DNA from 3 places in the Craurococcus roseus genome. Region 3 is predicted to be linked to each of the others. Evidence: predicted binding sites of a transcription regulator. Region 3 holds the regulator's gene; each other region holds the start of a gene.
The links. The regulator LexA, encoded in region 3, represses DNA repair genes until DNA is damaged. The targets are predictions, from matches to a motif close to TGTTCTANNTANGTTC.
Positions count from the first base shown of each region.

Region 1: the regulator LexA is predicted to act here: its motif matches at 2,391-2,406, upstream of ABD067_RS05890 (S24 family peptidase).
Region 2: the regulator LexA is predicted to act here: its motif matches at 1,427-1,442, upstream of ABD067_RS18745 (S24 family peptidase).

Region 1 covers NZ_BAAAFZ010000009.1:56,678-61,464, forward strand. Annotated here, with positions in the region: partial or broken gene ABD067_RS26360 (recombinase family protein) at 1-589, shown strand, start outside; gene ABD067_RS26365 (IS5 family transposase) at 896-1,792, opposite strand; gene ABD067_RS05890 (S24 family peptidase) at 2,437-3,033, shown strand; partial or broken gene ABD067_RS05895 (DUF1269 domain-containing protein) at 3,124-3,633, shown strand; gene ABD067_RS05900 (patatin-like phospholipase family protein) at 3,782-4,787, shown strand, end outside.
Region 2 covers NZ_BAAAFZ010000060.1:137,692-150,613, forward strand. Annotated here, with positions in the region: gene ABD067_RS18725 (portal protein) at 1-119, opposite strand, end outside; gene ABD067_RS18730 (hypothetical protein) at 124-363, opposite strand; gene ABD067_RS18735 (hypothetical protein) at 505-969, opposite strand; gene ABD067_RS18740 (hypothetical protein) at 966-1,400, opposite strand; gene ABD067_RS18745 (S24 family peptidase) at 1,529-2,203, shown strand; gene ABD067_RS18750 (lipocalin-like domain-containing protein) at 2,256-2,810, opposite strand; gene ABD067_RS26475 (phosphatidylglycerol lysyltransferase domain-containing protein) at 2,931-3,881, opposite strand; partial or broken gene ABD067_RS26480 (lysylphosphatidylglycerol synthase domain-containing protein) at 4,038-4,916, opposite strand; gene ABD067_RS18760 (lysine--tRNA ligase) at 4,916-6,547, opposite strand; gene ABD067_RS18765 (carbonic anhydrase) at 6,916-7,662, shown strand; gene ABD067_RS18770 (ATP-dependent DNA helicase) at 7,721-10,582, shown strand; gene ABD067_RS18775 (tellurite resistance TerB family protein) at 10,633-11,049, shown strand; gene ABD067_RS18780 (Bax inhibitor-1/YccA family protein) at 11,131-11,925, opposite strand; gene ABD067_RS18785 (calcium-binding protein) at 12,266-12,922, shown strand, end outside.
Region 3 covers NZ_BAAAFZ010000019.1:51,570-64,491, forward strand. Annotated here, with positions in the region: gene ABD067_RS08660 (xanthine dehydrogenase family protein molybdopterin-binding subunit) at 1-2,231, shown strand, start outside; gene ABD067_RS08665 (FAD binding domain-containing protein) at 2,246-3,043, shown strand; gene ABD067_RS08670 (copper resistance CopC family protein) at 3,098-3,481, opposite strand; gene ABD067_RS08675 (cold-shock protein) at 3,900-4,640, shown strand; gene ABD067_RS08680 (Bug family tripartite tricarboxylate transporter substrate binding protein) at 5,084-6,094, shown strand; gene gltX (glutamate--tRNA ligase) at 6,465-7,874, opposite strand; gene ABD067_RS08690 (ComEC/Rec2 family competence protein) at 8,464-10,599, shown strand; gene lexA (transcriptional repressor LexA) at 10,610-11,368, opposite strand; gene ABD067_RS08700 (molybdopterin molybdotransferase MoeA) at 11,503-12,714, opposite strand; gene moaC (cyclic pyranopterin monophosphate synthase MoaC) at 12,714-12,922, opposite strand, start outside.

The DNA.
Region 1 (4,787 bases), on a different contig from region 3:
GGGCGTGACGGTCGACCCGGCCGAGGCCGCCGTGGTGGCCGAGCTGTTCGCCATGTACCGGGAGCCCGGGGCCTCGCTGATGCGGCTCGCCATGCACCTCGACCGGCGCGGCATCCCGACGCCCACGGGCACGCCGCGGTGGTCGAGCCCCACCATCCGGGGCATCCTGCGCAACCCGACCTACACGGGGCAGGTCCACGCCCAGCGCACCCGGTACCGCGCGCCCACGCACCGGCGCTCGGCGACGCACCCCATCGGCCACCCCCACGGCACGGCGGTGCCGCAGCCGGCCGCCACCTGGCTCCTCGTCGGCCAGGTGCCCGCGGTGGTGAGCCAGGCGCAGTTCGATGAGGTGCAGGCCAAGCTGGCGGCGAACCGCTCCTTCGCGCGGCGGAACAACACCGCGCACCAGTACCTGCTGCGCGCGCTGGTGAGCTGCGGCCGCTGCGGCCTCGCCTGCACGGCGCGGGCGGTCAACGGGCGCAACTTCTACTACCTGTGCGGCGGCAAGGGGCACAGCACCTTCTCGCACCGCGCCACCTGCTGCGCGGCGCGGTACACGCCCGCCGGCCAGCTCGACGAACTGGTGTGGACGGACCTCTGCGCCTTGCTGGGCGAGCCGGCGCCGCTGGCCACGGCCGTGGCACGCGCCCACGGCGGGGCGTGGCTGCCGCAGGAGCTGCTCGCCCGCCGCGACACGCTGCGCCGCGCCCAGGCGCACCTGCGCCAGCAGATCGAACGGCTCACCGACGCCTACCTCCGGGCGGTCCTCCCGCTCGACGAGTACGAGCGGCGGCGCCGCAACCTGGAAGGCCGAGCGCAGGCCCTGGCCGGCCAGGAGGAGTTGCTGTGCAACGACGCGGAGCGCCGCCAACGGCTTGCCGGCGTGGGGGCGTCACTGGAGGCATTCCGCGGCCGGGTGCAGCACGGGCTGGCCACGGCGACCTTCGAGCAGCGCCGGCAACTCGTGCTGCTGCTCATCGACCGCGTGGTCGTCACCGACGCCGAAGTCGAGATCCGCTACGTGCTGCCCACCAGCCCCGAGAGCGAGCACGTCCGGTTTTGCCATTTGCGGAAAGACTACTTCGACGACCCACCTGCGGGGGATCACCCGGAAGCCGCGCGGCTTGGCTTCCAAGCCGTAGCGCCAGAGCTGCCGGTCGCGGTGTCGCGGGATCTCGACGCGCCAGCCGCGCTCGGCGGCGAGCCAGCGCGCGAACGGGCCGTCGTAGGCGCCGTCGGCCCACACCAGCTCCACGCGCGGCAGGTCCGACGGGGCCGCGCGCGCGATCAGCGCCTGAGCGCCGAGCCGGTCGTGCACGTCGGCCGCGTGGACGTGGGCGAGCAGGACGAGGCCGCCCGCATCGACGAGCAGGTGGCGTTTCCTGCCCGCGACCTTCTTGCCGCCGTCGTAGCCCCGCGCGGGCCCGCCCGCCGCCGAGCAGCGCACGGTCTGGCTGTCCACGATCGCCGTCGAGGGCTCCGGGTCGCGGCCTTGCGCCGCGCGGACACGGCCGCGCAGGCGGTCGTGGGCCGCCTTGATCGTGCCGTCCATGCGCCAGCGCCGGAACTGCGAGTACACGGTCGCCCAAGGCGGGAAGTCGCGCGGCAGCATGCGCCACGCGCAGCCCGACCGCAGGAGGTAGAACACGGCGTCTGCGAGCAGCCGGCGCGGCCACTTCTCGGGGCGCCCCAGATGGCTGCGGCGGGCGAACAGCGGCGCGAGGAGCGACCATTCGGCGTCGCTCAGGTCGGACGGGTACGGACGGTGCGAGGGGGCGTCGCGGGGCATGGCGGGCTCTCCGGCAAGGCCGGAAAACAACGCCAACTCAGCCTCTTAGCAGCTCACGACGGTTGGCAGACAGTTTCTAGGGGCTGTACCCCTTCAATGGGTCTTTCAGGTCCGAAGCGAAGGTCCGGCTGTTGTGCCAATCCCGGGTGCCGTAGGCCCGCTCTACGGCTTCCGCGATGGCGTTGCGGACGGCGACCTCGGCGATGTGGAGGGGGGGCCGAAGGCCGCCGAGACCCGGGCGTTCCACACATAGAGCCGGAGGGCCCTCGCGCGGTCGCCGCCCGCCTCCTTGACGTAGGTCCCGAAGCGCGCGGCCGAGAGCACCGCCGGTATGGCGGCGAGTTCCGCTTCGGTGAACGCCGGCGGCAGAGCCCCGGGTGTGTCGCCGGTCATCGAGAAACCTTGCGTTGACCCGGCGCGAGGCGGGGCCTATTCAAAACGCGTGAGCCTCCAGGGGTACGGGCGAAAGCCTGTCTTGGGGGGACAACCCGACTACCCCGCGGCCCGCCTTCCGGCGGGCCGTTGGCGTTTCAGGGCCCCATCTTAACTCGCCCTTTCTCCTTCGCGCCTCGCGAAACTCGCGATTGTCCGTCCATGTTGTTCTCTATACATTCTTGCGCTCGGAGCGAATCAGGAGCCGGGGCGTGTCGGGCGGCGACTACGATGGCGGCAACACGACGGGATTTGTTTCGCCGGCGTCGGACAGCCTGGAAGGGCCGATCGACCTGTCGGAGATCCTCGACCTCCGCCGGCCGCACCGCTACCCGGTCCGCGTCCGCGGCGACGCCCTGGTAGAGCGGGGCATCCGGCACGGCGACATCCTGATCGCCGATGCCGCGGCGCCCCCGGCTCCGCGACGGGTGGTCATCGCCATGGTCCATGGCGACGTGCTGGTGTGCCAGCTCGCGTTGAAGCGCGGGAGTTGGTGGCTCAAGCCGACTGTCCAACAGCCCCTCCACGCGCACCGCGCCATTCGGCGCGTCGGAGAGGCGGCGGACGAGGAAGGGCGCGAACGCACGGGCGCGCCCTTCCTCCACGAGCACGCGGGCACGCGCGCCGCGGGCGGCGAGGCCGTCGTCGCGCCCGCCGCCGAAATTCGCCGCCGCCAAAGGCCGGCGGAAGGCCCAGGCCACGGCGGTGCCGGGGACCTCTTCCGCGAGCGCGGCCAACGCCTCGACGACGTTCATCGCGGAGCAGTTGGCCGGGCTGGTCAAGGCAGCGAGCCTGGAGTTGGACCGTGAAGCTGTCGAGTTGCTGGACGCGGCGAGCGCCTGAAGCCGGAACTGTCGGCTCCGCATGGCGCTTGCCGTGCGAAGCGAGAGGAGGTGCCGATGTCTGAACTGATCGTTGTCGGGTTCGAGGACACCGAGCAAGCCGACCGGGCGCTCAACGAACTCGTCCGCCTGACCAAGGAGCACCTGATCGACCTGGAGGACGCCGTGGTGGCGATCCGCTCGCCCGACGGGACGGTGCGGATCAAGCAGAGCGTCAACCTGGTCGGCCTGGGCGCGGCGCAGGGCGGCCTGTCCGGCGCCTTGTGGGGCTCGCTGGTGGGCCTCCTGTTCCTGAATCCGCTACTGGGCTTCGCCGCCGGGGCCGCCGTGGGCGCGGGCAGCGGCGCGCTGGCCGGCAGCCTGGGCGACTACGGCATCGACGACGACCTGATCCGCTCCATCGGCGAAACGCTCCAGCCGAACACTTCGGCCCTCTTCGTGCTGGTCCGGAAGGTGCAGCCGGAGAAGGTCCTGGCCGACATCACCGGGGCGGGCTTCAAGGGCCGGGTGATCCGCTCTTCCCTGTCGCCGGACCAGGAGCAGCGGCTCCAAGCGGCGTTGTCGCAGGCCCGGCGCCAGGACATGGGCGCCGCCCCCGCATCCGGTGCGGCCTCGGCCGCGGCGCCGTCGTCGCAGCCTTTCGGTGGGGCGGCCGGCGCCACGGCCACGGCCGGCCCGGATCCGGTCTGAACCGGCACGAGGCGGGGAAGCCGCGATGCCGGAAAGGTCGGCCAACGCCCCGCTCCAGCGCGACCGCGTCCTGGTGGACCTCGCCCTGCAAGGCGGGGGGGCGCACGGCGCCTTCACTTGGGGCGTGCTGGACCGCCTCTTGGAAGAGCCTTGGCTGGAGATCGAGGCGATCTCCGGCACCTCCGCGGGGGCCATGAACGCCGCCGTTCTGGCCGACGGGCACGCGGCCGGCGGGGCGGAGGGCGCGCGGGAGGCGCTGGAGCGGTTCTGGTCCGCCGTGTCGCGCGCAGCCATGTTCAGCCCGATCCGGCGCACGCCGCTCGACGCGCTGCTCGGCCGCTGGACCCTGGACGCGTCGCCCGCCTTCGTCGCGCTGGACCTCGCGGCGCGGCTGGTCTCGCCCTACCAACTGAACCCGGCCGGCATCAACCCGCTGACCGGCATACTCGCAAGCGTGGTTGATTTCGACCGGCTGGCGCGCGCGCCGACGCGGCTGTTCGTCACCTGCACCAACGTCCGCACCGGCCAGGGCCGGGTGTTCCGCAACGCCGAAGTCACCTCGGACGTGCTGCTCGCCTCCGCCTGCCTGCCCCAGATGTTCCAGGCGGTGGAGATCGGGGGCGAGGCCTACTGGGACGGCGGCTACTCGGGCAATCCGACCATCACGCCGCTGGTGCGGGACTGCTCGTCCGACGACACCATCCTGGTCCAGATCAACCCGGTGGAGCGGCCCGGCGTGCCGCGCACGGCGCGGGAGATCAACAACCGCGTCAACGAGGTCTCCTTCAACGCCACCCTGTTGAAGGAGCTGAAGATGATCGACCTTTTGCGGGAGGTGGCGAACCCGGGCGACTGCGAAGGCGCGCTCTGGGCCAGGATGCGCGTCCACCGCATCGCGTCCGCGGCGATGACCGACCTCGGCTACTCCTCGAAGCTCAACGCCGAGTGGGACTTCCTGTTGTTCCTGCGCGACGAGGGGCGGCAGGCGGCGGACGCCTTCCTCCAGGCGCACGGGCACGACCTCGGCCGCC
Region 2 (12,922 bases), on a different contig from region 3:
GGGCCGCCGGCGGGCGGCGGCAGCGCGTGGTCGTAGCAGGCGCGCCAGACGGGTTCGAGCGCGCGGCGCTTCTCCAGCGCGGCGGCGTGGCGGGCGGCGATGGCGGCGGGGTCGGTCATCGCTTCACTGCCCCAACAGCGACTTGCGCGCGAGGCCGGGCAGTTGCTCCAGCACGCCGCGCGAGGAGGTGGCGACGGTGCCGGCGATGCCGTGGGCGGCGCGGGCGCGGTTCTCGGCCCGCGCCTCCTCGCCGGCGGCCTGCGCCGCGGCTTCCGGCGCGGCGGCCACGACGGGCGCTGCGGCGGGCGCGGGCTCTGGCGCGGCGACGATCTTCGGCTTCGGGGCGCTGAACAGGCCACCCATGCGCTTCACCTCTGGCTTTGGCGGGGAAAACCGGCCCGAAACGCCGCGGGCCCGGCCCTCTGGTAGAGGAGCCGGGCCCGTTCGGTGGGTCGGGGGAGGGATCGGCCAGCGGGCGCAGTTCGCCCGTTGGCGAGGGGAGTTCTACGCGGGCGGAGCGCCAGGTGTCAAGAATATTTTCCTGTCATCGCCGCGCCGCGCGAGGGCGCGAAAAAGGCCGAAGGGGGTCATGGCGAAGGGCGCGCCGGCCCCGAGCACGGCGCGGCAAAGCGACACGCAGGAAAAAGGCGCGAACGGCGGCAGCAGACTCCGGCGCGGCCCGCCCGGCCGGAAGGGGCCGAGCACGGCGAGGCCGGCGCGGCGGTAGAAGCCCGGCAGGTCGAAGCCGGGCGGCAGGCCGTCGAGCCGCGCCACCACCAAGCGGCCCGACAACGGGTCGAGCACCGTCCAGCCGCCCGCGTCCTCCAGCGCCGCGAAGCAGTGGCGGAAGCCCCGGCGGAGCGGCCGCAGCCACGGCAGCTCGCCGCCGCCGCCGAACACGATGAACGCGCGTTGCGCCGCTTCCGCGGCGGCGCGGCGGTGCGCGGGGCGGGGCGCGCCGGCCGTCACGCGCCGCCGCCCGGGAAGGCGATGACATTGGCGCCTCCGACCGGCGCCGGCGGGACGCCCGCCACGATGCCTTTGGCGCGCAGCGGCCAGTCCAGGCGCCGCATGGCTTCGCGCCACAGGCGGGCGTCGCCGCGCTCGCGCGGGGCGCGCGGGTCGGGCGCGGCCTGCCGCTCGCCCCAAATGCCCAGGATGCGCGCGTGCTGCAGGTCGATCCGGCGCTGGCGGTACAAACGGTCGAGGCAACGGACCACGTCGTCGGGCTCGCAAGGCCGTTGCACGCGGCCGGCGCCGGACACGATGCGCGCCCCGTCTCGGCGGGCGACCAGCGCCGCCATCGTCCAGAACCACGCGTCCTCGGCGCTGCGGAACGGCTCGGCGGCGTTGGCGGCGCGCGAAACAGGGGTATATCCAAAACGAACGGCCGTTGTCATAGTGTATGTTCCTCTCGGGAAAGTGAGAACATCGAGAGAACATAATCCCTGGAATGCGAGCATCTCAAGCGCATTTTAAGGAAAATCCACCTATTGCACTCCGAACCAAGACCTAGGATGTTATCCCCATGCGGCACGACGACATCTGGCGAGCCATCGACGCCCTGGCGGCTGAGAACGGCTTGTCGGCGTCCGGCCTCGCGCGCCGCGCTGGGCTCGACGCCACCGCCTTCAACCCGTCCAAGCGGATCGGCAGCGACGGCCGCGCGCGATGGCCTTCCACCGAGAGCGTGGCCAAGGTGCTCGCGGCCACCGGCACGAACTTCGAGGTCTTCGCATCGCTCGTCACGGGCGCGCCCGGCGGCGGCCTTTCGCGCCGCGGCGACGAGGGCGCGCCCCATGCGGACCGCGCCCCGCCGCGGCGCATACCGCTGATCGGCTTCGCCCAAGCGGGCGGCGAAGGCTACTTCGGCGACGGCGGGTACCCCGTGGGGGGAGGCTGGGACGAGATCTCGGTGCCCGAGGTGGGCGACCAGAACGCCTACGCCCTGGAGATCTCCGGCGAGAGCATGGAGCCGGTGTTCCGCGACGGCGACATCGTCATCGTCTCGCCCGGCACCGCGATCCGCCGCGGCGACCGCGTGGTGGTGCGCACCGCCAAGGGCGAGGTGATGGCGAAGCAGCTCAAGCGCCAGTCGGCGCGGAGGATCGACCTGCTCAGCCTCAACCCGGCGCACCCGGACCACAGCTTCGACCTGTCCGAGATCTCCTGGATGCACCGCATCGTCTGGGCGAGCCAGTGACGGCCCGCTGAAGGGCGCGGCACCGGCGGCCGGCAGGCCTAGCGCGCGGCCTTTACCTCGCGCGCTCCCATGTCAGGCGGTTGGCGCGCTGCTCTCCCGCCCACTGGAACCGCGGCGTCGTCAGGGTCAGCCGGTCGCCGGACACTTCGGCCCGGCGCCGGTAGTTCCGCTCCACCTCTTGCGGCCACAGGCTCGCCTGCACGCGGTGGATGACGGCGCCATCCCGCTCGTCCACCTCATAGGTGCCGAAGTAGGCGTAATAGCCCATGTACGCGGCGCCGATCTCGTCCGGGGTGGCGGTCCGCTCGGGGATGCAGCACAGGCGGCCGGGCGCGAAGGTCGGCCGCGGGTCGCGCATGATCTGCACCGCCATGCGGCCCGTCGCGTCGTAGATGATCAGCCCGAGCGGGTTCCGCCCCATCCACTCGTGGCTCACCTCGCCATTCGGCCTCAGGGTCTCGACGGAAACCAGCCTCCACGTCCCGACGACATCGGCGCGCTTGAGGTCGTCGGCCTTGGCGGCGTGGGCGGAGCACAGCGAGGCGACTGCCGCCGCCGTCGCCGCTGCCAGCGCCGACGGCCGGGAACGAAGCCGATGCTTGGTCATGGCTGCCTTCTCCCGCTGGGGGAGAGCGGATTCTAACAGGTTCCGCACGGTCGGGGCGTGATCCGCGTCACGGAGCGGCGCCGTCCGCGGGGGGAGGGATCTCCTCGATGTCGAGCGGCCTCACGTCGCTTCCACGGCCGCCTTCCGTCCGGGCGGCAGTTCCCGCTGCAAGGCGGGTGGCAGGAGCTGGCGCAGCGCCTGGAGGTCGCGCTCCGCACGGCACGCCAGGAAGTGCTTGGCCTCCTCGCCGGGCGCCGCCAACGGCACCGCGGTCAGGCCGATGTCCTCGTAGACGCGCAGCAGGTCGGGGCCGACGCGCCAAAAGGCCGGGTCCACGCCCGCGCGCTCGCACGCGTCGCGGAAGCGCCAGATGGCGGAGATGGCGTCCTGGCGGTCGCCCGCCGGGTCGCCGAGGGCGAGCCAGATGCGGTCGCGCTTGAGGAAGGCGAAGCCCGCCCGCTGCTCCTGGCCGAACACGGCGCCGTCGGCCTGCACCGGCGCCAGCGCGCCGAGCGCCCGCAAGCGCCGCCGCGCCCCGTCGTCCCAGCCGACCACCCCGAGGCGCGCGGGCCGCAGCAGCCGGACCACGCCGACCAGCAGCAAGACGCCGGTGAGGCCCACCGTGAAGCGGAGCGACCAGGGCGCTTCCCTCGACAGCACGACCTCCCACCAGCTCTCGTCCGAGAACGGGCCGCCGCTGTAGGCGACCAGCGCGAGCGAGATGCCGCACACGGCGACCGCCGCCAGCGGCACCAGCGCCTGGTCCGAGAGCGGCTCGCGGGTGAGGCGCGCGTCGCGGTAGAAGGCGCCCCGTAGGGCGGCCAGCAGCGCCGCCGTCAGCAGCACCGCGCCCCAGAGCCACCAGCTCTCGCCGCGCGCCCAGACGACCACGGCGGCGTTGAGCAGCAGCAGCAGCGAGCCCCACCACGCGATGGAAAGGCGCCGCAGCAGGCCGTAGGCCATCACCAGCAGCAGCGAGCCCACCACGGACGCGGCGAAGTGCGACGCGAGCGCGGCCGCCCGGCCGAGCCAAGCCTCCGCGTCCGTGCCGCGGACCGGCAGCGCGCCCATGAAGAGCAGCAGCGCGCCGGCGAGGGCGACGAGCGAGGCGATGGCCGGCACCTCCAGCGCCTCCGTCCCGCGCCCGAGGGCGGTGACGCGCGCGAGCACGCCTCGGCGCTGGCCGACCTCGAAGCCGGCGAAGAGGCCGCCGGCGATGAAGAGCGGCACGATGTAGTAGTAGAGGCGGAACACCAGCAGCGCGCCCACCACCTCCGCCGCCGGCATGTAGGGCTGGAGGCCGAGCATGATGGCGCCGTCGAAGACGCCCAGGCCCCCGGGCACGTGCGCCAGGATGCCGGCCGCGTAGGCGGCGAGGTAGATGCCCACGAAGCGCAGGAAGGTCAGCCCTTCGGCGGCGGGGAGCAGGGCGTAGAAGATGGCCGCCGTCACCGCCACGTCCACGGTGGCGAGCGCCGTCTGCGCCAGCGCCATGCGCGGCCCCGGCAGGTCGATGTCGTACTTGAAGACGCGCACGCGCCGCACGAAGAGGCTCAGCACGACGTAGCCCAGCACCGCGCCCCAAAACGGCACCACGAGGAGCCGCAGCGCCCAATGCGGCAGGTGCTCGCCGAACCAGGGCACCACCTCCGGCTCGACCAGCAGCACGAGGCCGCCCAGCGCCAAGCCACCGAGGCCGAAGGTGAGGGAGGTGAAGCCGACGACCTTGGCGATCTCAAGCGGCGTCAGCCCCCAGGCGGAGTAGAGGCGGTACCGCACCGCCGCGCCCGAAACCGCCGCGAAGCCGAGGTTGTGCGCGAGCGCGTAGCCGCAGAAGGAGGCCACCATGGTCCTGGGCCAGGAGACGCGGCGCCCGGCGTAGATGGCGCCAAGCTTGTCGTAGATCGTCAGCACCAGGTAGGCGACGACGGTGAGGCCCGCCGCGATCCAGAGCGCGCTGACCGGCAGGGCCGCCATGGCGGCGCGGATGTCGGCCACCGAGAGGTGGCGGAACTCCTTCTGCACCACGTAGACGGCGCCGACCAGCAGCGCGACGCCGAACACCGCCGCGCCGTGCCGGCGGAGCGAAGCCGCCGCTCCCGCCATCAGACCGCCTCGCGCGCCAGCGCGGTCTCGATCAGGCCTATGGTGCCCGGGATGCCGTAGAGGGCGACGAAGCTGCCGAAGCGCGGCCCTTCCGGCTGGCCGAGCAGCACTTGGTACAACGCGTTGAACCAGGCGCGCGACACGCCCGGCCGGCCCCCGTCCTTGCCTTCGGACAGGAAGGGTTCGCGGCGGCCGGCGTCGTAGACGAGGTCCTGGATGGCCCGCGCGCGGTCGTCCGGGGGCAGGGCTTCGAGGTCGCCGGTGCGTTCGCGCAGCGCGGCCATCAGGGCCCGCAGCGCTTCGGCCTCCGCCGGCGTCGGGGCGCGGCGCTCCTTCCGGGGTTCGACGAAGTCCTTGTAGTAGTTGACCGCGTGCCGGCAGAGCGCGGGCAAGTGGTCGCGCCCCGGATCGGCGGTCGCCGCCTCGGGCGCGTAGCGGCGCACGTAGCCGAGCAGGTGCTCCGGGTCGTCGGAGCCGAGCACGGAAACGAGGTTCAGCAGCAAGGAGAAGGGCACCGGGCTCGGGGCGACGTTCGGCACACGGCCGTCGTGGATGTGCCACGCGGGGTTGGCGGGCTCCGGCGCGGCGCGCAGACGCTCCAGGTTGGCTTGGTAGTCGTCCACCGCGCGCGGGATCACGTCGAAGAAGAGGCGCTTCGCGCGCTGCGGCGCGGGGTACATGAACTGGGCCAGCGACTCGGGCGGGGCGTAGCGCAGCCACTCCTCGATGGTGAGGCCGTTGCCCTTGCTCTTGCTGATCTTCTGCCCGCCTTCGTCCAGGAACAGCTCGTAGGTGAAGCCCACCGGCGGCTCGCCGCCCAGGACGCGGCAGACCTGCGAGGAGAGCTTCACGCTGTCGATCAGATCCTTGCCGGACATCTCGTAATCGACGCCGAGCGCGAACCAGCGCAGCGCCCAGTCGGCCTTCCACTGCGCCTTGCAGTGGCCGCCGGTGATGCGCGTGCCGTGGCGCTCGCCGCTTTCCGGGTCGCGCCAGACCAGCAGGTCGTCCGCCGGGCGCACCTCCTCCATCGGCACTTGCATGACGACGCCGGTGCGCGGGTGGACCGGCAGGAAGGGCGAGTAGGTCGCGCGGCGCTCCGGTCCCAGCGTCGGCCGGATCACGTCCAGCACCGCCCCGTGGCGCTCCGCCATGCGCAGCAGCGCCGCGTCGAACCGGCCGGCGCGGTAGTAGTCGGTGGCGGAGGCGAACTCGTAATCGAAGCCGAAGGCGTCGAGGAAGGCGCGCAGCCGGGCGTTGTTGTGCGCCCCGAAGCTCGGGTGCGTGCCGAACGGGTCGGGGATGGCGGTCAGAGGCTTGCCGAGGTGGGAAGCCAGCATCTCCTTGTTCGGGACGTTGTCCGGCACCTTCCGCAGCCCGTCCATGTCGTCGCTGAAGGCGAGCAGGCGGGAGGGCAGGCCGGTCAGGCGCTTGAAGGCGTTCCGCACCCAGGTCGTGCGCGCGACCTCGCCGAAGGTGCCGATGTGCGGCAGGCCGGAGGGGCCGTAGCCGGTCTCGAACAGCGCTTCGCCCTTCCCGGACGCGCGCAGGCGATCGGCGACCTTGGCCGCCTCCTCGAACGGCCACCCCTTGGGCACGCCCGGCAAGGCTTGTGTCAACTGCGTGCTCATCCTCGTTTGGCGATACGTAGAGGGTTGTGGTCGGCGGCGGAAGGACCGGCTCCGGCGTTGCGAGGGGTCGCGGCCGGGCGAGGACTGTCGGGCACAACCGCCGTTGCCGCAACGGCGCGGCCCGCACACGCCTAGCGCCGGAGGGCGCCGCCGGTTCATGGCCCCAGCCGCCGCGCCGGCTCCTCGGAGAACGAAGGCGAGCTGCGGGCGAACGCGGCGCGGCCCCTCGAAGGCCGGCGCCCGTCCCGACAAGCCACCCGAGCGGAGACGCGGACGGCGGAGCACGGGTGGACGCCGCAGCCTTCGGTGGGTATCGCTCCCTATCGGGCGCGGCAGGAATTCCGCGCCGCTTCGATGGGGAGCGACGGATGCAGCTTTGCGAGTGCGGCCGGAACCACGCCGCCGATCCCGGCCGGCGGGCCTTCTTCGGGGCGGCCGCCGCCCTGGGGCTCGGCTGCGCGGCGGCCAGGATCGCCGCGCCCCCGGCGGCCCGGGCCGCCGACCCGGTGGCGCGGACCACGCTCACGCCGGGCCAAGCGCTGCAACTGCTGAAGGAAGGCAACGACAATTACCGCACGGACGCGCCGTTCCGCGGCGTGCAGGGCCGCGAGCGGCGCGTGGAGCTGGCGCGCGGCCAAGCGCCCTTCTGCGTGCTGGTCGGCTGCTCCGACAGCCGGGTGCCGCCGGAACTGCTGTTCGGCCGGGGCTTGGGCGAGTTGTTCATCGTCCGCAACGCCGGCAACACGGTGGACACCGCCGCGCTCGGCAGCGTCGAGTACGGCGTCGGCGTGCTGGGCTGCCCCTTGATCGTGGTGCTCGGGCACGAGAGGTGCGGGGCGGTCGCGGCGGCGGTGGACCTCGTGGAGAAGAACACCGCCTTCCCCGGCGTCATCGGCGAGATGATCCAGCCCATCGTGCCGGCGGTCTTGGAGGCGCGGCGCGCGACGGGGGGCGACCCGCTCCACAACGCGGTCGTCGCCAACGCCAAGCGCGTCGCCACCCGGCTCGGCGCGCAAAGCGCGTTGATCCAGGACGCGGTGCGGGCCGGCAAGCTCAAGATCGTCCCGGCGACCTACGACCTCGACGACGGCGACGTGGAGTTCTTCGACGGCTGAGAAGGGCTGCCGGCCGGGGTTCGACGGCGCGGGCCTCGGCGCCTTATCCTAGCGCCCGATGCCCCCCCGCGCCCGCAGCGGTGCCCCCTCCTCCCCCGCGCGGCTTCTGCTCCCGGAAGCGCCGGCCCTCGTCGCCGGCTACGGGCGCGGCACGCTGCTGACACCGGACGGCGAGCTGCTCGCGCTGTCCGCGTCGGACCTGCACGCGGCGCTGCGCGACCTGCCGCCGCCGCTGCTCGTCCACGCCCCGGCGACGGCGCGGCGGCTCGACCTGCCGCGCTTCGACGACGCCTTCGACCTGTTGGAGCTGTTCGCCTTCTGCCTGCCGGCCCAGGCCGCGGCGCCGACGCCGCGCGGCTTGGCGGCGGCGCTGGACCTGGAGCCGCCGCGCGACGACGCGGCCGCCGCCGCGCTGCTGCCGGAGATGGCGGCGGCGGTGCTGCGCCGCCTTTCGGAGACGCGCAAAGCGCCCTTGAACCGCGACGCGGCGGCGTTGGCGGCCAAGCTCGCGGACGCGGCCGCTTGGCCATGGGCGCCCTCCGTGCTGGCGGCCCTCGGCGCGCCGAACGCGAGCCCATCGACCGATGCGCTGAAGGTGTGGCGCCGGCTGCCGGACTGGGAGGACCAAGGGCCGCCCCTGCCGCCGGCGGCCTTCCCCGTGGCGCCGGCCGAGGCGCGGACGAGGCTCGCGCAGATTCTGGGCCAGTCCGCCGAACAGCGCCCGCAGCAGGCCGACTACGCCTCCGCCGCCGCGGCCGCCTTCGCCCCGCGCGAGGCGAGCGGCGCGCCGCACTTGGTGCTGGCGGAGGCCGGCACGGGCACCGGCAAGACGCTGGGCTACATCGCGCCCGCCAGCCTCTGGGCCGAGCGCAACGGCGCGCCGGTCTGGATAGCCACCTACACCCGCAACCTGCAACGGCAGATCGACCAGGAACTGGGCCGCCTCTACCCGGAGCCCGACGAGCGCCGGCGCCGCGTGGTGGTGCGCAAGGGGCGCGAGAACTACCTTTGCCTCCTGAATCTGGAGGAGGTGCTGGGCCGGGCGGGCGACCCGCGCTTCGCCGTGCCGCTCGGCTTGGTGGCGCGCTGGGCGTTGGCGACGCGCGACGGCGACCTGCTCGGCGGCGACTTCCCCGGCTGGATCGCCGAGCTGTACGGGCCGGCCGCGGTCTACCCGCTGGCCGACCGGAGGGGCGAGTGCATCCGCTCCGCCTGTCCCCGGTACAAGCAGTGCTACGTGGAGCACTCCATCCGCCGCGCCCGCGGCGCGACCCTGGTGGTGGCGAACCACGCGTTGGTCATGGTGCAGGCGGCGCGGGGCGGCGGGGAAGACGGCCGCCCGGTGCGCTACGTGTTCGACGAGGGCCACCACCTGTTCGACGCCGCCGACGCGGCCTTCTCCGCCGCGCTGACCGGGGCGGAGGCGGCGGAGCTGCGCCGCTGGCTGCTCGGCGCCGAAGGCGGGCGCAGCCGCGCGCGGGGCCTGCGACGGCGGATCGAGGAGCTGGCGGCTGGCGAGATGCCGGAACTGGTGCCTCCCATGGACGCCGCCCTCCTCGCCGCCCGCGCCCTCCCCGGCCTCGGCTGGACGACGCGGCTGGGCGAAGGGGAGCCTCCCGCTCCGGAGGCGGAGCCGGACGGCGAGGCGGCCGTCGCCAAGCGCGCGAATCCGACCGAAGCGTTCCTGCGCGCCGTCCGCCGGCAGGTCCTCGCCCGGACGGACGGGGAGGAGGGCCTCTACGACGTCGAATGCGACCTGCACCCGCTCAACCCCGGGCTGTCCGATGTGGGCGAAGCGCTGGAGCGCGCCTTGAAGCGGCTGGAGGAGCCGCTGGCGACGCTGCGCGACCGCCTCCAGGCGCGGTTGGAGGGCGACGAGGTCGACGAGCTGGACACCGGCGACCGCATCCGGCTGGAAACGGCGGCCAAGGGCATCGAGAACCGCGCCCTGGTGCCCCTGCGCGCGTGGCAGGCGATGCTGCGCGCGCTCCGCGAAGCGCCGCCCGCGCCGGGCGAGCGGCGGGACTTCGTAGACTGGCTCGCGGTGGGCCGCCGGGACGGGCGGGAGGTGGACGCCGGGATGCACCGGCACTGGCTCGACCCCACCGCGCCCTTCGCGTTGGTCGTCGCCGCGCCGGCGCACGGGCTGCTCATCACCTCCGCCACCTTGCGCGACGCCGGCCTGGGCGCCGACACGGAGGAGGAGTGGGCGGCGGCCGAGGCGCGGGTCGGCGCGACGCACCTGCCCGCGCCCGCGATCCGCGCCGCCGTGCCCTCCCCCTTCGACTACGCCGCCCGCACCCGCGCTTTCGTGGTCACGGACGTGGACAAGGCGCGCACGCCGCAGGTCGCCGCCGCGATGGCGGCGCTGTTCGAGGCGGCGGGCGGCGGCGGCCTGGGGCTGTTCACCGCCATCCGGCGGCTGCGCGAGAGCTACCACCGCATGGCGCCGGGGCTGGAGGCGTCGGGCATCCCGCTCTACGCCCAGCACGTGGACGCGATGGACAACGCCACGCTGGTGGACGTCTTCCGGGCGGAGGAGAACGCCTGCCTGCTCGGCACGGACGCCATGCGGGACGGGGTGGACGTGCCCGGCCGCTCGCTCCGCCTCCTGGTCTTCGACCGGGTGCCCTGGCCCCGCCCGTCCATCCTGCACCGGGAGCGGCGCGTCCACCTCTCGGGCGGCGAGCCCAAGGCCTACGACGACGCCCTGGCGCGGCACCGGCTGCGGCAGGCCTTCGGCCGGCTGATCCGGCGTGCGGACGACCGCGGCGTCTTCGTGCTGCTCGACCGCTCCTGCCCGAGCCGGTTGCTGGCCGGGCTGCCGGAGGGGGTGGAGGTCCAGCGGGCCGGGCTGGCGGAGGCGGTGGCGGAAACGCGGCGCTTCCTCGCCCCCGCGCCCGAGCGCACGACACCCTGAGTTGACGCCGCCCCGCTGGCGCGCGACGGAAGGGCGGAAAGGAAGGTTCCATGCTCCACCCCCGCTTCAAGCCGCAGGAGGCGCTGGTCTGCGCCATGGTGCTGATGGCGGCCGCCGACCGCCAGATGTCGGACGCCGAACTCGGCATGATGTCGCGGCTGGTGCAAGAACTGCCGGTGTTCAGCGACTTCCACCCGAGCGAGATCGGCAACGTCACCGAGACCTGCCTTTCCCTGCTGGAGCAGACGGACGGCCTCGACGCGGCCTGCACCATCATCCGGGACGCCCTGCCGCCACGGCTGCGGGAGACGGCCTACCTACTGGCCTGCGAGGTCGGCGCGGCCGACGGCGACCTGACGCAGGAGGAGTTGCAGTTCCTCCAGGACTTCCGCATCGCGCTCGACATCGACCGCCTGATCGCCGGCGCCATCGAGCGCGCGGCGCGGGCCCGCTACCAGGTCATCTGACGCCGCGCGGCGACGGCGCCAAAGAAAAAGGCCCCGGGTTCACCCCGGGGCCTCCATTCGCCGCAGCGGCGCCCTACCGGGTCACTCGCTGCTCTGCCGCACGCCCACGAGCTGCAACAGGAACTGGAACAGGTTGATGAAGTTGAGGTACAGGCCCAGCGCGTCCATCACGCTGCGCTTGCCGGCCTCTTCCGTGCCCTCGGCGTAGGAGTGCTCAATGTAGTCGGCCTTGATCCGCTGCGTGTCGTAAGCGGTCAGGCCGAGGAACACGAGCACGCCGATGACGCTGATCGCGAACTGCAGCGCCGAACTCGCCAGGAAGATGTTGACGATGCCCGCGAGGATGAGGCCGATCAGGCCCATCAGCAGGAAGCTGCCCATCCGCGTCAGGTCGGCCTTGGTGGTGTAGCCGTAGAGGCTCACCGCCGCGTACATGCCGGCCGTGATGAAGAAGGTGCTGGCGATGGAGGCGCCAGTGTAGCGGAACGCGAGGTTGCTGAGGCTCGCGCCCATGCACACGCAGAACGCCCAGAACAACGCCTGCGCCGTGCTCTTACTCAGGCGGTTGTAGCCGAAGCTGAGCACCAGCACGAAGGCGAGCGGCGACAGCGCGGCGACCCAGAACAGGATCGTCGGCTGCATCACCACGCGGCCATTCGGCAGCGTCCGGGCCGCGTAGAACAGCTCCTGGATCGCCGGCACCGTCACCACGGCGAGCGCCACGATGCCGGTGAGCAGCAGCCCGGAGGCCATCCAGTTGTAGACCCGGAGCATGTATGCCCGGAGCCCGGCATCGACGGCGGCCGCGTCGGCGGTCGCAACGCGACCCCAGCCTGGCGCACCCGTCGTGTATCGATAGTCGGGACCAACGGCCATTTGTCGGAAAACTCCCTGCAGGGGGACATCCCCAGGGCAATGATATATGGACGACGCTTAAGGTTGAACAAGTGGAATCGGTGCGTGCTCTGGTTTCAACCATTCGCACGTCGTAGCCAGCCCTGATGCTCCGCGGCGCATCGCGGCCAAGCGGCGGCAGGCGCACCAAGAACTTTGCAACGATGCGACAGACGATGCCGTGCTGCCCAGTCGATCGATAAGTACTCGACATAATAATGATGTAGCAAAATTTTGATAACAGGAACGCGACAGCTGCGTCCGTTCTCCGATGGGGTCCGTAAGCCCCTTGGATCATCTCGATCCGTTGGAGACGCGCTTAATGGATAATCACGACCACCACGGCATGCCGCACGACCATGGTTCCGGGGCGGAGCACCACGGCCAGGGCGGCGACCACGGTTACAACGGCGAGCGTCGAGAGGCCGTCTCCTTCGACCGCGAGCAGAAAGGCTCCAACGGCGCCGACGTGCTCCGGGCCGGCGAGATCTTCCGGGCCGACCTCCAGGCGCTGAACAACTCCGGCGTCGGCGGCCACGTCGAGTTGGCGCGGCAGGGCGACCGCATGACGGCGCGGGTGGAGGCCGAGGGCCTCGAAGCGGACCAGACCCACATCCAGCACATCCACGGCCGGGTCGGCGAGGACGGCGAAGCGCGGGAGTCCAACGTCCCGGGCGAAGCGTTCGACACGGACGGCGACGGCTTCGTCGAACTGGCCGAGGGCATCCCGAGCTACGGGCCGGTGCTCTTCAACCTGACCTCGCCGCAGGGCGCGGACGCGTCCGGCTTCCCGACGGCGCCGGGCGGCAAGGTGAATTTCGAGGAGACCTACGACCTTTCCCAAGCCGGCGGCTTCGGGATGGGCTTCGGCGCCGATGACCTCGCGCCCTTCGACCTGCGCGAGTACGTCATCCACGGCCTTTCCGTGGACGGCTCCAAGGGCGCCGGGACGCCGGGCGAGGTAGACGGCACCGAAGGC
Region 3 (12,922 bases):
TGAAGGTGGACACGGCCGCGGCCCGCGCCATGCCGGGCGTGGTCGCGGTCTACACCGGCGAGGACACGGCGAAGCTCGGCAGCATCCCCTGCGGCTGGCAAGTCAACAACAAGGACGGCTCGCCCATGGCGGAGCCGCGCCACCCCATGCTCGCCGAGGGCAAGGTGCGGCACGTGGGCGACCAGGTGGCGGTAGTGATCGCCGAGACCCGCGCCCAGGCCAAGGACGCCGCCGAGGCGATCGAGGTGGAGTACGACGTGCTCCCGGCGGTGGCGAGCCTGAGAGACGCGTTGGCCCCCGGCGCCGCGCAACTCCACGACAACGCCCCCGGCAACGTGTGCTACGACTGGCACATCGGCGACAAGGCGGTGACGGAAGCGGCCTTCGCCAAGGCGCACAAGGTCGTCCGCTTCGAAACCACCAACAACCGCCTCGTGCCGAACGCCATGGAGCCGCGCTGCGCCATAGGCGACTACGACCCGACCACGGGCGAGCACACGCTGTACACCACCAGCCAGAACCCGCACGTCATCCGCTTGCTGATGGGCGCCTTCGTGCTGAACATCCCGGAGTCGCGGCTGCGCGTGGTGGCGCCGGACGTGGGCGGCGGCTTCGGCAGCAAGATCTACCACTACGCCGAGGAGGCCATCGTCACCTGGGCGGCGTCCAGGCTGAACCGGCCGGTGAAGTGGACGTCGGACCGCACGGAAGCCTTCGTCTCCGACGCCCACGGCCGCGACCACGTCACCACATGCGAGCTGGCGCTGGACGGGGGCGGCAAGATCCTGGGCCTCCGCGTCGCCACGCAGGCCAACATGGGCGCCTACCTGTCCACCTTCGCGCCCTGCGTGCCGACCTACCTCTACGCCACCCTGCTTTCCGGCGTGTACGCGACGCCCACCATCTACGCCGAGGTCAAGGCGGTGTTCACCAGCACCGTCCCGGTGGACGCCTACCGCGGCGCCGGCCGGCCGGAGGCGACCTACCTCCTCGAACGGCTGATGGACGTGGCGGCGGCCGAGACCGGCATCGACCGGGTGGAGATCCGGCGGCGCAACTTCATCCCGACCGCGGCCTTCCCCTACCAGACGCCGGTGGCGCTCCAGTACGACAGCGGCGACTACCACACCACGCTCGACCAGGCGCTGGAGACGGCTGGCTGGTCCGCCTTCGAGGCGCGGCGCGCGGAGGCGGCGAAGCAGGGCAAGCTGCGCGGCATCGGCATCTCGACCTACGTCGAGGCCTGCGGCATCGCGCCCTCCGCCGTGGTGGGCTCGCTCGGCGCCCGCGCCGGGCTGTACGAGGTGGGCACCATCCGCGTGCATCCCACGGGCAGCGTCACCGTGCTGACGGGCGCGCACAGCCACGGGCAGGGGCACGAGACCACCTTCGCGCAGCTCGTGGCCGACCGGCTCGGCGTGCCGATGTCGCAGGTGGACATCGTCCACGGCGACACCGCCAAGGTGCCCTACGGCATGGGCACCTACGGCTCGCGATCGCTCGCGGTCGGCGGCAGCGCCATGGTCAAGGCCATGGACAAGATCGTGGAGAAGGGGAAGAAGATCGCGGCGCACCTGCTCGAAGCCTCGGTGCAGGACGTGGAGTTCGAGCGCGGCACCTTCCGCGTCGCCGGCACCGACCGGACCAAGTCGCTGACCGAGATCTCGCTCGCCGCCTACGTGCCGCACAACTACCCGATCGAGGAGCTGGAACCGGGGCTGGAGGAGACGGCCTTCTACGACCCGAAAAACTTCACCTACCCGGGCGGCTGCCACATCTGCGAGGTCGAGATCGAGAAGGACACCGGCAAGGTCCAGGTGGTGAACTTCACCGCCGTGGACGACGTGGGCCGCGTCATCAACCCGATGATCGTGGAAGGCCAAGTCCAGGGCGGGGTGGCGCAGGGGGTCGGCCAAGCGCTGCTGGAGCACGCCGTCTACGACGAGTCCGGGCAGCTCGTCTCCGGCAGCATGATGGACTACTGCCTCCCGCGCGCCGAAGACCTGCCGAACGTGGGCGTCGCCACCCACGTCACGCTCTGCACCCACAACCCGCTGGGCGTGAAGGGCTGCGGCGAGGTGGGCGCCATCGGCTCGCCGCCCGCGGTGATCAACGCCGTGGTGGATGCGCTGCGCGACTACGGCGTCAGGCACGTCGAGATGCCGGCAACGCCGGGCAAGATCTGGAGCATCATCCACGCCGGCGCGCCGCCCGCGCTGGCCGCCGAATAACGGGGAACCGCGCCATGTACGATTTCGCCTACCATAAGCCCACCAGCATCGCCGACGCGGTGAAGCTGCTTTCGGCCGACGAGGACGCGCGGCCGATCTCCGGCGGGCAATCGCTGCTGCCGGCGCTCAAGCACCGGCTCAACCGCCCCAGCTCGCTGGTGGACCTTTCCGGCATCGCCGAGCTGAAGGGCGTCAAGCGCGACGGCGACACCATCAGGGTCGGCGCGCTGACCAAGCACATCGAGGTCCAGAACAGCCCCGAGATCAAGTCCGCGATCCCGGCGCTGTCCCACATGGCCTCCATCCTCGGCGACATCCAGGTCCGCAACCGCGGCACCATGGGCGGCAGCGTCGCCAACAACGACCCGGCGGCCGACTACCCTTCCGCCGTGCTGGGGCTCGGCGCCACCGTCGTCACGGACAAGCGCCGCATCGCGGCTGACGACTTCTTCCAGGGGATGTTCACCACGGCGCTGGAGCCGGGCGAGCTGCTCGTCGCCATCGAGTTCCCGGTGCCGGAGAAGGCCGGCTACGCCAAGATGCGCAACCCCGCCAGCCGCTACGTCATGGCCGGCGTCTTCGTCGCCAAGACCAAAGGCGGCGAGGTGCGCGTCGCGGTGAACGGGGCGGGGCCGGGCGTGTTCCGCCAAGCCGAGATGGAGCGGGCGCTCACCGCCAACTGGGCGCCGGACGCGGTGGCGAACATCAAGCAGCCTTCCGAAGGCCTGAACAGCGACATCCACGGCAGCGCCGAGTACCGGGCGCACCTGGTCACGGTGATGGCCAAGCGCGCGGTCGCCGAAGCCGGTTGAGGCGAGGCGCGCGGGCGTTCCCGCGCCCGGCGCGGCGGCCCCGGTGCCGCCGCGCTAAGGCCCCGCCCGCTGCTGCTCGCCCGGCTTCGCCACGAAGAACAGCGTGCCGCCGATGGTCTCGCCGGCGGGCGACGAGGCCGACCACTCCGCGCGGTAGCGGCCCGGCCGCAAACGGGCGAAGCCTCCGCGATGCTCGAGGGACGGCGTCGCCGAATCGCGGCTGAGGCGCACCGCTTGTTCGACGCCTTCGCTGTTGTAGAGCTTGAGGCGCTCCAGCCGCATGGGCTGGTTGAAGCGGAGGCGCACGGCGACCGGCAGGCTCCGCGTCTCCGCTCCCTGCGCCGGATCGGAATGCAGCAGGGCGGGCCTGCCCGTCGCGGTGGCGGGCGCCGCGGCGGCGGCCGGGGCCGCGGCGAGCACGGCCAGGAAGAAAAGCATCGGGCGCAAAGGTCTGTCCTCGTGCAGCAACGCGGGCAAACTGGGCCGGCGTTGGCCGAGGGCAACCCTCCATGGCGCGTAGCCGGGATGAACTCTCGCCGGGCGGCCGCGGGGTGGGCTGGCGCCAGAAAAGGGCCGGGACGGCTCGGCCCTTGATGCGCTCGCAGTATACGAATTTAGCGGCGCGGCATTCGCCTCATGGTGCCGATCGGACCCGGCGTTGGCCGCGGGGGTAGCGCGCCGAGATGCGCGCCGCTTGGCCGGCTTGTTCGATCAGCAGGCACTTGCTTACGCGTCGAAATAACGATGCGCTTCCGCGAAAAGCCGCTCGCATTGTAGGCCCCGTGGTGCCATGGTGTGGAGCCTAGCTCCGCTTGCTGACGGGCGGCGCGCGCGACACAGACACGGGTTGAAAAAAGTGCCTTCGGATATTGAGAATCAGGGCGGCGACGGGCCGATAGAGGCCCAGGTCAAATGGTACAACGCGCGGAAGGGTTTCGGTTTCGTCCTAGGCCCGGACGGGCAGGACGTCTTCTTCCACGCTTCCGCCTTGACCGAAGCGGGCATCGAACCCCCCGACACCGGCGACACCCTCGTTTGCGAGATCGGGTCCGACCGGCAAGGCCGGCGCTTGGTCACGCGCATCACCGAGCTGAAGCGCGGGGAAGGCGGCGCGGCGCCCGGCGCCCGGCGCCCGTTCCGCGAAGGCGGTTTCGGCGACCGGCCGCCCCGGCGCGACTTCGGCGGCGGTGGCGGCTTCGGCGGCGGCGGGTACGGCGACCGGCCGCCCCGGCGCGACTTCGGCGGCGGTGGCGGCTTCGGCGGCGGCGGGTACAGCGACCGTCCCCCACGGCGCGACTTCGGCGGCGGCGGGACCTTCGGCGAACGCGGCCCACGGCCCTTTGGCGACCGGCCGCCCCGGCGCGACTTCGGCGCAGACGCCGGCGGCCCGACCTACGACCTCAGCGGCACGGTGAAGTGGTTCGACCAGGTGCGGGGCTTCGGCTTCGTCACCCCTGAGGACGGCGGCCAGGACGTGTTCCTGCATTCCTCCGTGCTCCAGCGCGCCGGGCGTCAGGACGTCCAACAGGGCGAGAAGGTCGACCTCGAAGTGCGCGACGGCCAGCGTGGCCGGCAAGCGGTGAACCTGAAGCCGTAGCGCGGCCTGCGGCGGCGCCTTCACGCCTCCTTAAGGCATGCCGGGCACCGTGCCCGGCATGCGTTTCCTCTTCCCGTTGCTCCTGATCTTCGCCAGCGGCGGAGGAGCGTCCGCGCTTCCCCGCTGCGCGCCTCCGCTCGAAGGCGCCGTGGCGTGCCTGGACGGCAAGCTGTGCGAGTGCCGCCACCACCCAGGCGGCTCCATCGCCGGCCGGCCCCCGGCGGTGCGTTGGGACTGCGGCGCGCTGCGCCCGCCGTGCGGCGCCGCGGCGCCTCCGCCCTCCCTCGACGGCGGGCAGGCCCAACAACCCTTGCCCATGTTGCCCGCGCCATCGCCGCCAGGTTGGTGGCGTTGACGGTGGACGGCGTGCGCGCCGCGAGCCTGTTCCGGACCGTGGCCCAGGCCGTTACGCTGGCCCGCGAAAAGGAACAGGGGAGCCCGCCATGGCCGTCCGTCGCCGCGCCGCCGCAGCCGCCGCCGCCGTATCCGCGGTGCTGCTGGCCTTGCCCGCGGGCGCCCAGGACCCAGCCGCCGCCGCGTGGCCGGCGTCGCGGCCCGTCACCATCCTCGGCGGCTTCCCCAACGGCTCGGGCGTGGACATCTACGCCCGCCGCTTGGCGGAGCCGCTCGGCCGCGCGCTCGGCGTGCCGGTGGTGTTGGACAACCGCACCGGCGCCGGCGGCAACATCGCCAGCGACGCGGTGGCGAAGGCGCGGCCGGACGGGCACCTGTTCCTGCTGGCCACCGCCGGCACCCACGCCATCAACGCCAGCCTCTACCGCGACCTGCCCTTCGACCCGGTGCGCGACGTCACCCACGTCGCGCTGCTCGGCGACGTGCCGAACGTCGTGCTGGTGAGCCCCGAGCGCCGCCCGCAGTACCGCGCCTGCGCCGACCTGCTGGCGGCGGCGAGGGCGCGGCCCGGCGCGCTCAACTACGGCTCCACCGGCAACGGCGCGTCCACGCACCTCACCGGCGCGCAGTTCGCCGAGGCGGCCGGCATCGAGCTGACCCACGTCCCCTACCGCGGCCAACCCGGCGCCATGGGCGCGCTGCTCGCCGGCGACACCGACGTGTTCTTCAACCAAAGCGGCCCCTCCATCGGCGCGGTCCAGCAAGGCCAAGTCCGGGCGCTCGCGGTGACGACGCGCGAACGCCTGCCCGCGCTGCCCGACGTGCCCACGGTGGAGGAGGCGTGCGGCCTCCAGGGCTTCGAGAGCAGCACGTGGTACGCGCTGCTCGGCCCGCCCGGCCTGCCGGCGGCGGTGCGCGACCGCATGAACGCCGAGGTCGCGCGCATCGTCGGCGCGCCGGAATTCCGCCGGTGGCTGGTGGAGAGCCAAGGCATAACGCCGCCCAAGGACACGTCGCCGGACGCGTTCCGCCGCGTCCACGAGGCGGATGTGGGGCGCTGGGCGGAGATCGTGCGGGCGTCCGGGGCGCGGGTGGACTGAGGGGCGGGAGCGCGCGGCAGGCGCGACCGGCCGGCCGCCCGACGGGGGCGCCGATCGGGACGATCACGGCCCAGCGCCGACGTTCTACGCGGTCCGACACGCCGGGGTCGGGCGCGGCGCCGGCACGCCGCGAAGGCGTGCGGGCAGACTCATGCCGCCACGCTCGGTTGGAGGCGCAGGCCGCGTGGCCCGGCGCGGCGGAAACGGCTTTGCCCTGGGCGTCCCTCCGCCTGTGCGGCCTCGCTCCCGCGCTGGCTGGGACCGTGAGCATCCCATCGCCGAAGGGGCGTTCGTCGGGGGCGCCGACAGTGAGGTGGCAGGGCCGTAGGATGGAAAGGCGGTGGATGGGACGCCGCCCGCCGGAGCGGCCTCAACCCACCTCCAGGTCGCCCACCGCCGCCAGCACCCGGTCCATCGCCTCCGTCCGCCCCAGCGCCGCCAGCACCGCGTCGATCGGCGGGCTCTGTGTGCTGCCGGTCAGCGCCGCGCGCAGCGGCTGCGCCACTTGGCCGAGCTTCACGCCCTTCACCTCGGCGTAGTCCCGCAGCCACCGCTCCAGTTCCAGCCGCTCCCACGGCGCGTCGGACAGGAACTGCGCCAAGTCCGCCAAGCGCGCCCGCGCCTCCGTCGTCAGCAGCGCGGCGGCCTTGGGCTCCATCGGCGGCGGCCCCTCCACGGCGGCGAAGGCGGCCGCGCCGGCCAGCTCCTCCAGGGTCTTCGCCCGCTCTTTCAGGTCCGGCATCAGCGCCCGCACCCGCTCCGCGCCCTCGGCGCCGAAGAGGACGTTCCGCTTCGCCAGCCGCTCCATGACATCGTGCGCCAGCCGGTCGTCGTCGGCCGCGCGCAGGTACACGCCGTTCAGGTGCAGGAGCTTGGCGTAATCCATGCGGCTGGCGCTGCGGCCGACGTCCTTGAGGTCGAACAGCGCGATGGCCCGGTCGCGCGGCACCACCTCCTCGTCGCCGTGCCCCCAGCCGAGGCGCAACAGGTAGTTGCACAGCGCTTCCGGCAGGAAGCCCTGCTCGCGGAACTCCAGCGCGCCCACCGCGCCGTGCCGCTTGGACAGCTTGGCCCCGTCGGCGCCGTGGATCAGCGGGATGTGCGCGAATCTGGGCCGCGTCCAGCCCATGGCGTCGTAGATCGCGCATTGGCGGAAGGTGTTTGTCAGGTGGTCGTCGCCGCGGATGACGTGGGTGATGCCCATGTCGTGGTCGTCCACCACGACGGCGTGCAGGTAGGTCGGCGTGCCGTCCGACCGCAGGATGATCATGTCGTCCAGCTCGGCGTTGGAGACGCGCACCTCGCCCTGCACCAGATCGGGCACGACGGTCTCGCCCTCCCGCGGCGCCTTCAGCCGGATCGCCGGCTTGGCCCCCGCCGGCGCCGTGGCCGGGTCGCGGTCGCGCCACGCGCCGTCGTAGCGGGGCGGCCGGCCTTCCGCGACCGCGCACTCCCGCGCCTGTTGCAGCTCTTCGGGCGTATCGAAGGCGAGGTAGGCGCGGCCTTTCGCCAGCAGCTCCCGCGCCACCTCGGCGTGCCGCGCCTCGCGCCGGCTCTGGAAGATCGGCGGCTCGTCCGGCCGGAGGCCCAGCCATTCCAGGCTGTCCAGGATCTGCCTGACGGCCTCCTCGGTGGAACGCGCCCGGTCGGTGTCCTCGATCCGCAGCAGGTACTGCCCGCCGTGCCGCCGCGCGAAGAGGAAGTTGAACAGCGCGGTCCGTGCCCCGCCGATGTGCAGGAAGCCCGTGGGGGAAGGGGCGAAGCGGGTGCGGACGGACATGCTTGTACCTGCGATCTGCCGAGGCGGAGGAGAGGGCGCAGGCTTGCCGCCGCGGCGACGCGCCCGCAAGGCGCCGGCGCACGCCCGCCAACATGGGCGCGAGCACCGACGGCCCGCCGATCGCCGCGCGGCGGTGATGCACGGAGGCCGGGCATGGGAGCCGGGCGCCGTACCGGCCGGGGCACCGCGCCGCGAAATCCGGTGCGCCTCCACGCCGAGGACGGCCACGCCTCCCAACTCGACCGCTACGGCCGTCAGCCGGTCCCCTGCGCGTCAAGCGTGCCATCCGGCCGATCCAAGCGTCCAGGTTGCGGCCGCAAAAGCGTGGAACCCAACGGCCTTCTTGAGGAGGTCGTGGAACGAAGGCCGTTCGCGGGTCTTGCCTCCTGGGAGAGCAACGATCGCCGGCGACGCCCGCGCCGGACAGCGCCAAGGGCGGGACGGCGCGCAAACCCGGTCGGCACCGGTGCGCCGCGCGACCGAGCAGCGAAACTCGCCTTATGGTTGACGGCGGCGCGCGCGTCGCGGCAGGTTCGACACGATGCCTGCGCCGCCGCCAAATCCGTCCGCCGCGTCCGTTCCTCTCCTGGTGTCGGCGGCGGAACCAGGACGCGCCGCGCAATGGCTGCACCAGTTCGCCGAAGCGGAGCGGTTGCGCTTCGCCCCCTGGTTCGCCGTGGCGCTCGGGGCGGGGGTGCTCCTCTACTTCGCGTTGCCGGCCGAGCCGCCGGCGGCGGCGGTTTGGGTGACGCCGCCACTCGTCCTGTTCGCACTCCTGGTCGGGGCATGGCGCGGCGCGGCGGCGGGTTGGGCGTCGGGCCTCGTCGCCGCGCTCGCGCTCGGCTTCGCCGCGGCCCTTTGGCACGCGGGGCGGCAGCCGGCGCCGCTCGACTTGCCGCGCGGCGCCGTCGTCGTCACGGGCAAGGTGGCGTCGGTCGACATTCTGCCGGAAGGCCGCCGCGTCACGCTGGAACGGCCGCGCCTCGGCGAGGGCGAGCCGGCCCTGCCGCGCCGCATCCGCGTCCGCCTGCGGAGCGAGGATCCGGCGCGACCCGCCCCGGGGGACGTGCTGAGCGTGCGCGCCCTGGTCCGCCCGCCGGTCCCGCCGGCCTATCCCGGGGCGTGGGACTTCCAGCGCGCGGCCTTCTTCTCGGGCCTCGGCGGCAGCGGCTTCGCCATCGGCCGCGCCTCGGTCGAGCCCGGCGCGGAAAGCGTGCCCCTGGCCGGCCTGCGCGCGGAGATCGAGGCCCGCACCACGGCCGCGCTGCCGGGCGGCGCGGGCGCCATCGCCGCCGCGCTGCTGACCGGCGGGCAGAGCGCCATACCCGCCGCCGACCTCGCGGCCATGCGCGACTCGGGCCTCGCGCACCTGCTGTCGGTGTCGGGGTTGCACATCGCCATCGTCATGGGCGTCTCCTTCGCCGTGCTGCGCTTCGCCCTGGCCGCAGTGCCGCCGCTGGCGCTGCGCCTGCCGGGCAAGCCGTTGGCGGCGGTGGGGGCGCTGGGCGTGGGCGGGTTCTACATGCTGCTCACCGGCGCCGAGGTGCCGATGCAGCGCTCCTTCGCCATGGCCGCGCTGGCGACGCTGGCGCTGCTGACCGGCCGGCGCGCGATCTCCATGCGCGGCCTGGCGCTCGCCGCGGCCGTGGTGCTGCTGTTGCAACCGGCGGCGGTGCTGGGGCCGAGCTTCCAGATGAGCTTCGCGGCGGTGATGGCGCTGATCGCCGGTTGGGAATGGCTGCGGCCGCGCCTGCCGCCGCCGGAGCGGCGCTGGCGCCGCCGGATCGCGGTGGCGCTGTTCGGCACGGTCGCCACCTCCATCCTCGCCGGCGCCGCGACGACGCCCTTCGGCCTGCACCACTTCGGCCGGTTGCAGCTCTACGGCGTGGTCGCCAACGCGGTGGCGGTGCCGCTCACCTCGGCCCTGATCATGCCGGCCGGGATGGCGGCGGTGGCGCTTATGCCGCTCGGCCTGGAAGGGCTGGCGCTGGCGCCGATGGGCTGGGGCGTGGAGGCGGTGCTGGCCGTGGCGCGCGCCGTCGCCGCTTGGCCCGGCGCGGCGGTGCCGGTGCCGCCCATCACGGCCGGGGGGCTATGCGTCGTCGCCTTCGGCATGGCGTGGCTTTGCCTGTGGCGGAGCCGCTGGCGCTTGCTGGGCGTGCCGGTGATCGTCGCGGGCTTCGTGGCGGGTGCGGCGCAGCGTCCGCCGGACATGCTGGTCTCGGCCGACGCGCGGCTGATCGCATTGCGAACCGGGGACGGACTGTTGCTGCAACGCCTGTCCGGCGCGTCCAACCTCACGCGCGACGTATGGCTGCGCCTCTACGGGCGGGAGACGGCCGAACTCTTGCCGCCGCAGCGCGCGGGAACCTTCGCCGGCGGCGCCATCGCCTGCGAGGCCGGCGCGTGCGCCATCCGGCCCTCGCCGGCCGGCGCGGTCGCGGCGGTGCTCCTGCGCGGTGACCCGCCGGCCTGGGCCTGCGCCGGCGCGCCGCTGGTGGTGTCGGCCGAGCCGGTGCGCGGCCGGTGCGCCGCGCGGGTGGTGGACCGCTTTTCCGTGTGGCGCGACGGCGCGCACGCCGTTTGGCTGGAACCGGCGGGGCCGCGCGTGTTGAGCGACCGCGAGGCCCGGGGGGCGCGGCCCTGGGTGCCGCCGCAGCCGAAGCCGCGCAACGCGGCGGCGGCGCGCGAAGCGCCTCCGCAGCCGACGCCCGAGCCGGAGTAGCCCAGGAAGCTCAGTACTTCCGCAGCAGCCCGACCAAGCGCCCCTGCACCTTCACCCGGTCCGGGCCGAAGATGCGCGTCTCGTAGCGCGGGTTGGCGGCTTCGAGCGCGATGGAGTTGCCGCGGCGGCGCAGCCGCTTGAGCGTGACCTCGCTCTCGTCCACCAGCGCCACGACGATGGAGCCGTTGTCCGCGGTGTCGCCGCGGCGGATCAGCACGGTGTCGCCGTCCAGGATGCCGGCCTCGACCATCGAGTCGCCCGCGACCTCCAAGGCGTAGTGCTCGCCGCCGCCGAGCATGGCCGCCGGCACCTCGACGCCGGTGCCCTGGTCCCGCAGCGCCTCGATGGGCAGGCCGGCGGCGATCCGGCCGTAGAGCGGCAGGTTGACGGCCGCAGCCTCGTTGGCCGCCTTCTGCACGCCCGACAGGTGGGCGGCGAAGTTGCCGCGGATGACGTTGGGGGTGAAAGCGGCCGCGGGCGGAGCGGCGGCGGGCGCGGAGGCGGCGGCCGCGGTCGCGTTGTCGCCGCTGGCGCTACCGCGCCTCGGCGCCAGGTTCTCGGGCAGGCGCAGCACCTCCAACGCCCGGGCGCGGTGGGCGCGCCGGTGCAGGAAGCCGCGCTCTTCGAGGGCGGTGATGAGGCGGTGGATACCGGACTTCGACTTCAGCTTCAGCGCGTCCTTCATTTCCTCGAAGGAAGGCGAGAAGCCGGTCGTGCGAAGGTGCCGGTCGATGAAGATGAGCAGCTCGTGCTGCTTGCGGGTGAGCACAGATCGCCTCCGTCCGTCGCCGCGGGCCGGTGCCCTCAGTGGCACCGAACAAATCAGCAACTGTCAACGACGTTCTATAAAAGTTCTACGATGGCGTCAAATGTTTTCCCCAAGGGTGCGGAATGGATTTCGTCTCAAACACCCAGATCATCGAGGAGGATGACCTCCACCGTTTCCCCGGCCGCGGCCGCCGGGGCGTGCGGCGCGCGCAGCACCAGGGCGTCCGCCCGCGCGAGCGTCTTCATCATGGAGCTGTCCTGCACCGGGAAGGGGAGGGCGACGATTTCGCCTTCCGGTGCCTTTTCCAGCCGCGCCCGGAGGAAATCGAAGCGCCGGTCGTTTTCCGGCAGCGCCGCCCCGAGTCGCGCCCGCATCGTCCGCGGCGCCAACTCGCCGGCCAAGCCCGACAAGCGCCGCAACGCCGGCACCAGGAACACCACGCCGCAAACCAGCGCCGACACGGGGTTACCGGGCAGGCCGAGCAACGGGGTAAGCCCGAGTCGCCCCCAGATCAGCGGCTTGCCCGGCCGCATGGCGATTCGCCAGAAATCCAGCGCGAAGCCTTCCGGGCCGAGGGCGCTCTGCACCAGGTCGTGTTCGCCCACGCTGGCGCCGCCGGTGGTGACCAGGAGGTCGCAGCCCCGCGCCGACGCCGCGGCTTCCGCGATGGCCGCTTCGTCGTCGGGCGCGATGGGCAGCACCAAAGGCTCGCCGCCGTTGGCGCGCACCAGCGCCGCCAGGGCGTGGGCGTTGCTGCTGACGATTCCCCCCGGGATCACCGCCTCGCCGGGCAGGGCGATCTCGTCGCCGGTCGCCAGGATGCCGATTCGCGGGCGGCGGTGGACGGTGAGCCAGGGGTGGTTGGCGGCGGCGGCGAGGCCCACGTCGCGCGCCGTCAACCGCCGGCCGGCCGCGAGCAGCGATTCGCCTTCTTCGAAGTCCAGGCCGCGGCGGCGGATCCAGCGGCCGGGGCGGACCGCCTCGCCCACTCGCACGCGGCCTTCGTCGGCTTCGGCATCCTCTTGCAACAGGATGGCGTCCGCGCCGTCGGGCACGAAGGCGCCGGTGAAGATGCGGACCGCCTCGCCGGGACCGACCGCGCCGGCAAAGGGGTGCCCCGCCGGGGCGCTGCCCACGACGCGCAACTCGGCGCCCGCTGTCGAAGCGTCCGCAGCCCGCACCGCGTAGCCGTCCATGGCCGAGACATCGGCCGGCGGTTGGGTCAGGCGGGCCGGCACGGGCCGCGCGAGCACCCGACCGCCGGATGCGGCCAGCGGCACGGTTTCGGCCGGCGTGGGGGCGAACGCCTGGAGGATGCGCTCCCTCGCTTCCTCGACCGAGATCATCACTCCGCCTCGTAAGTTCCTGATTTGCCGCCGGACTTGCGGGCCAGCCGCACCGCCTCGATGCGCATGCCGCGGTCCAGCGCCTTGCACATGTCGTAGACGGTCAGCGCCGCCACCGTCACCGCCGTCAGCGCTTCCATCTCGACCCCGGTCCGCCCGGTGAGCCCCACCGTCGCTTCGATCTCCACCGCGTCGGGCGGCGCCGGCG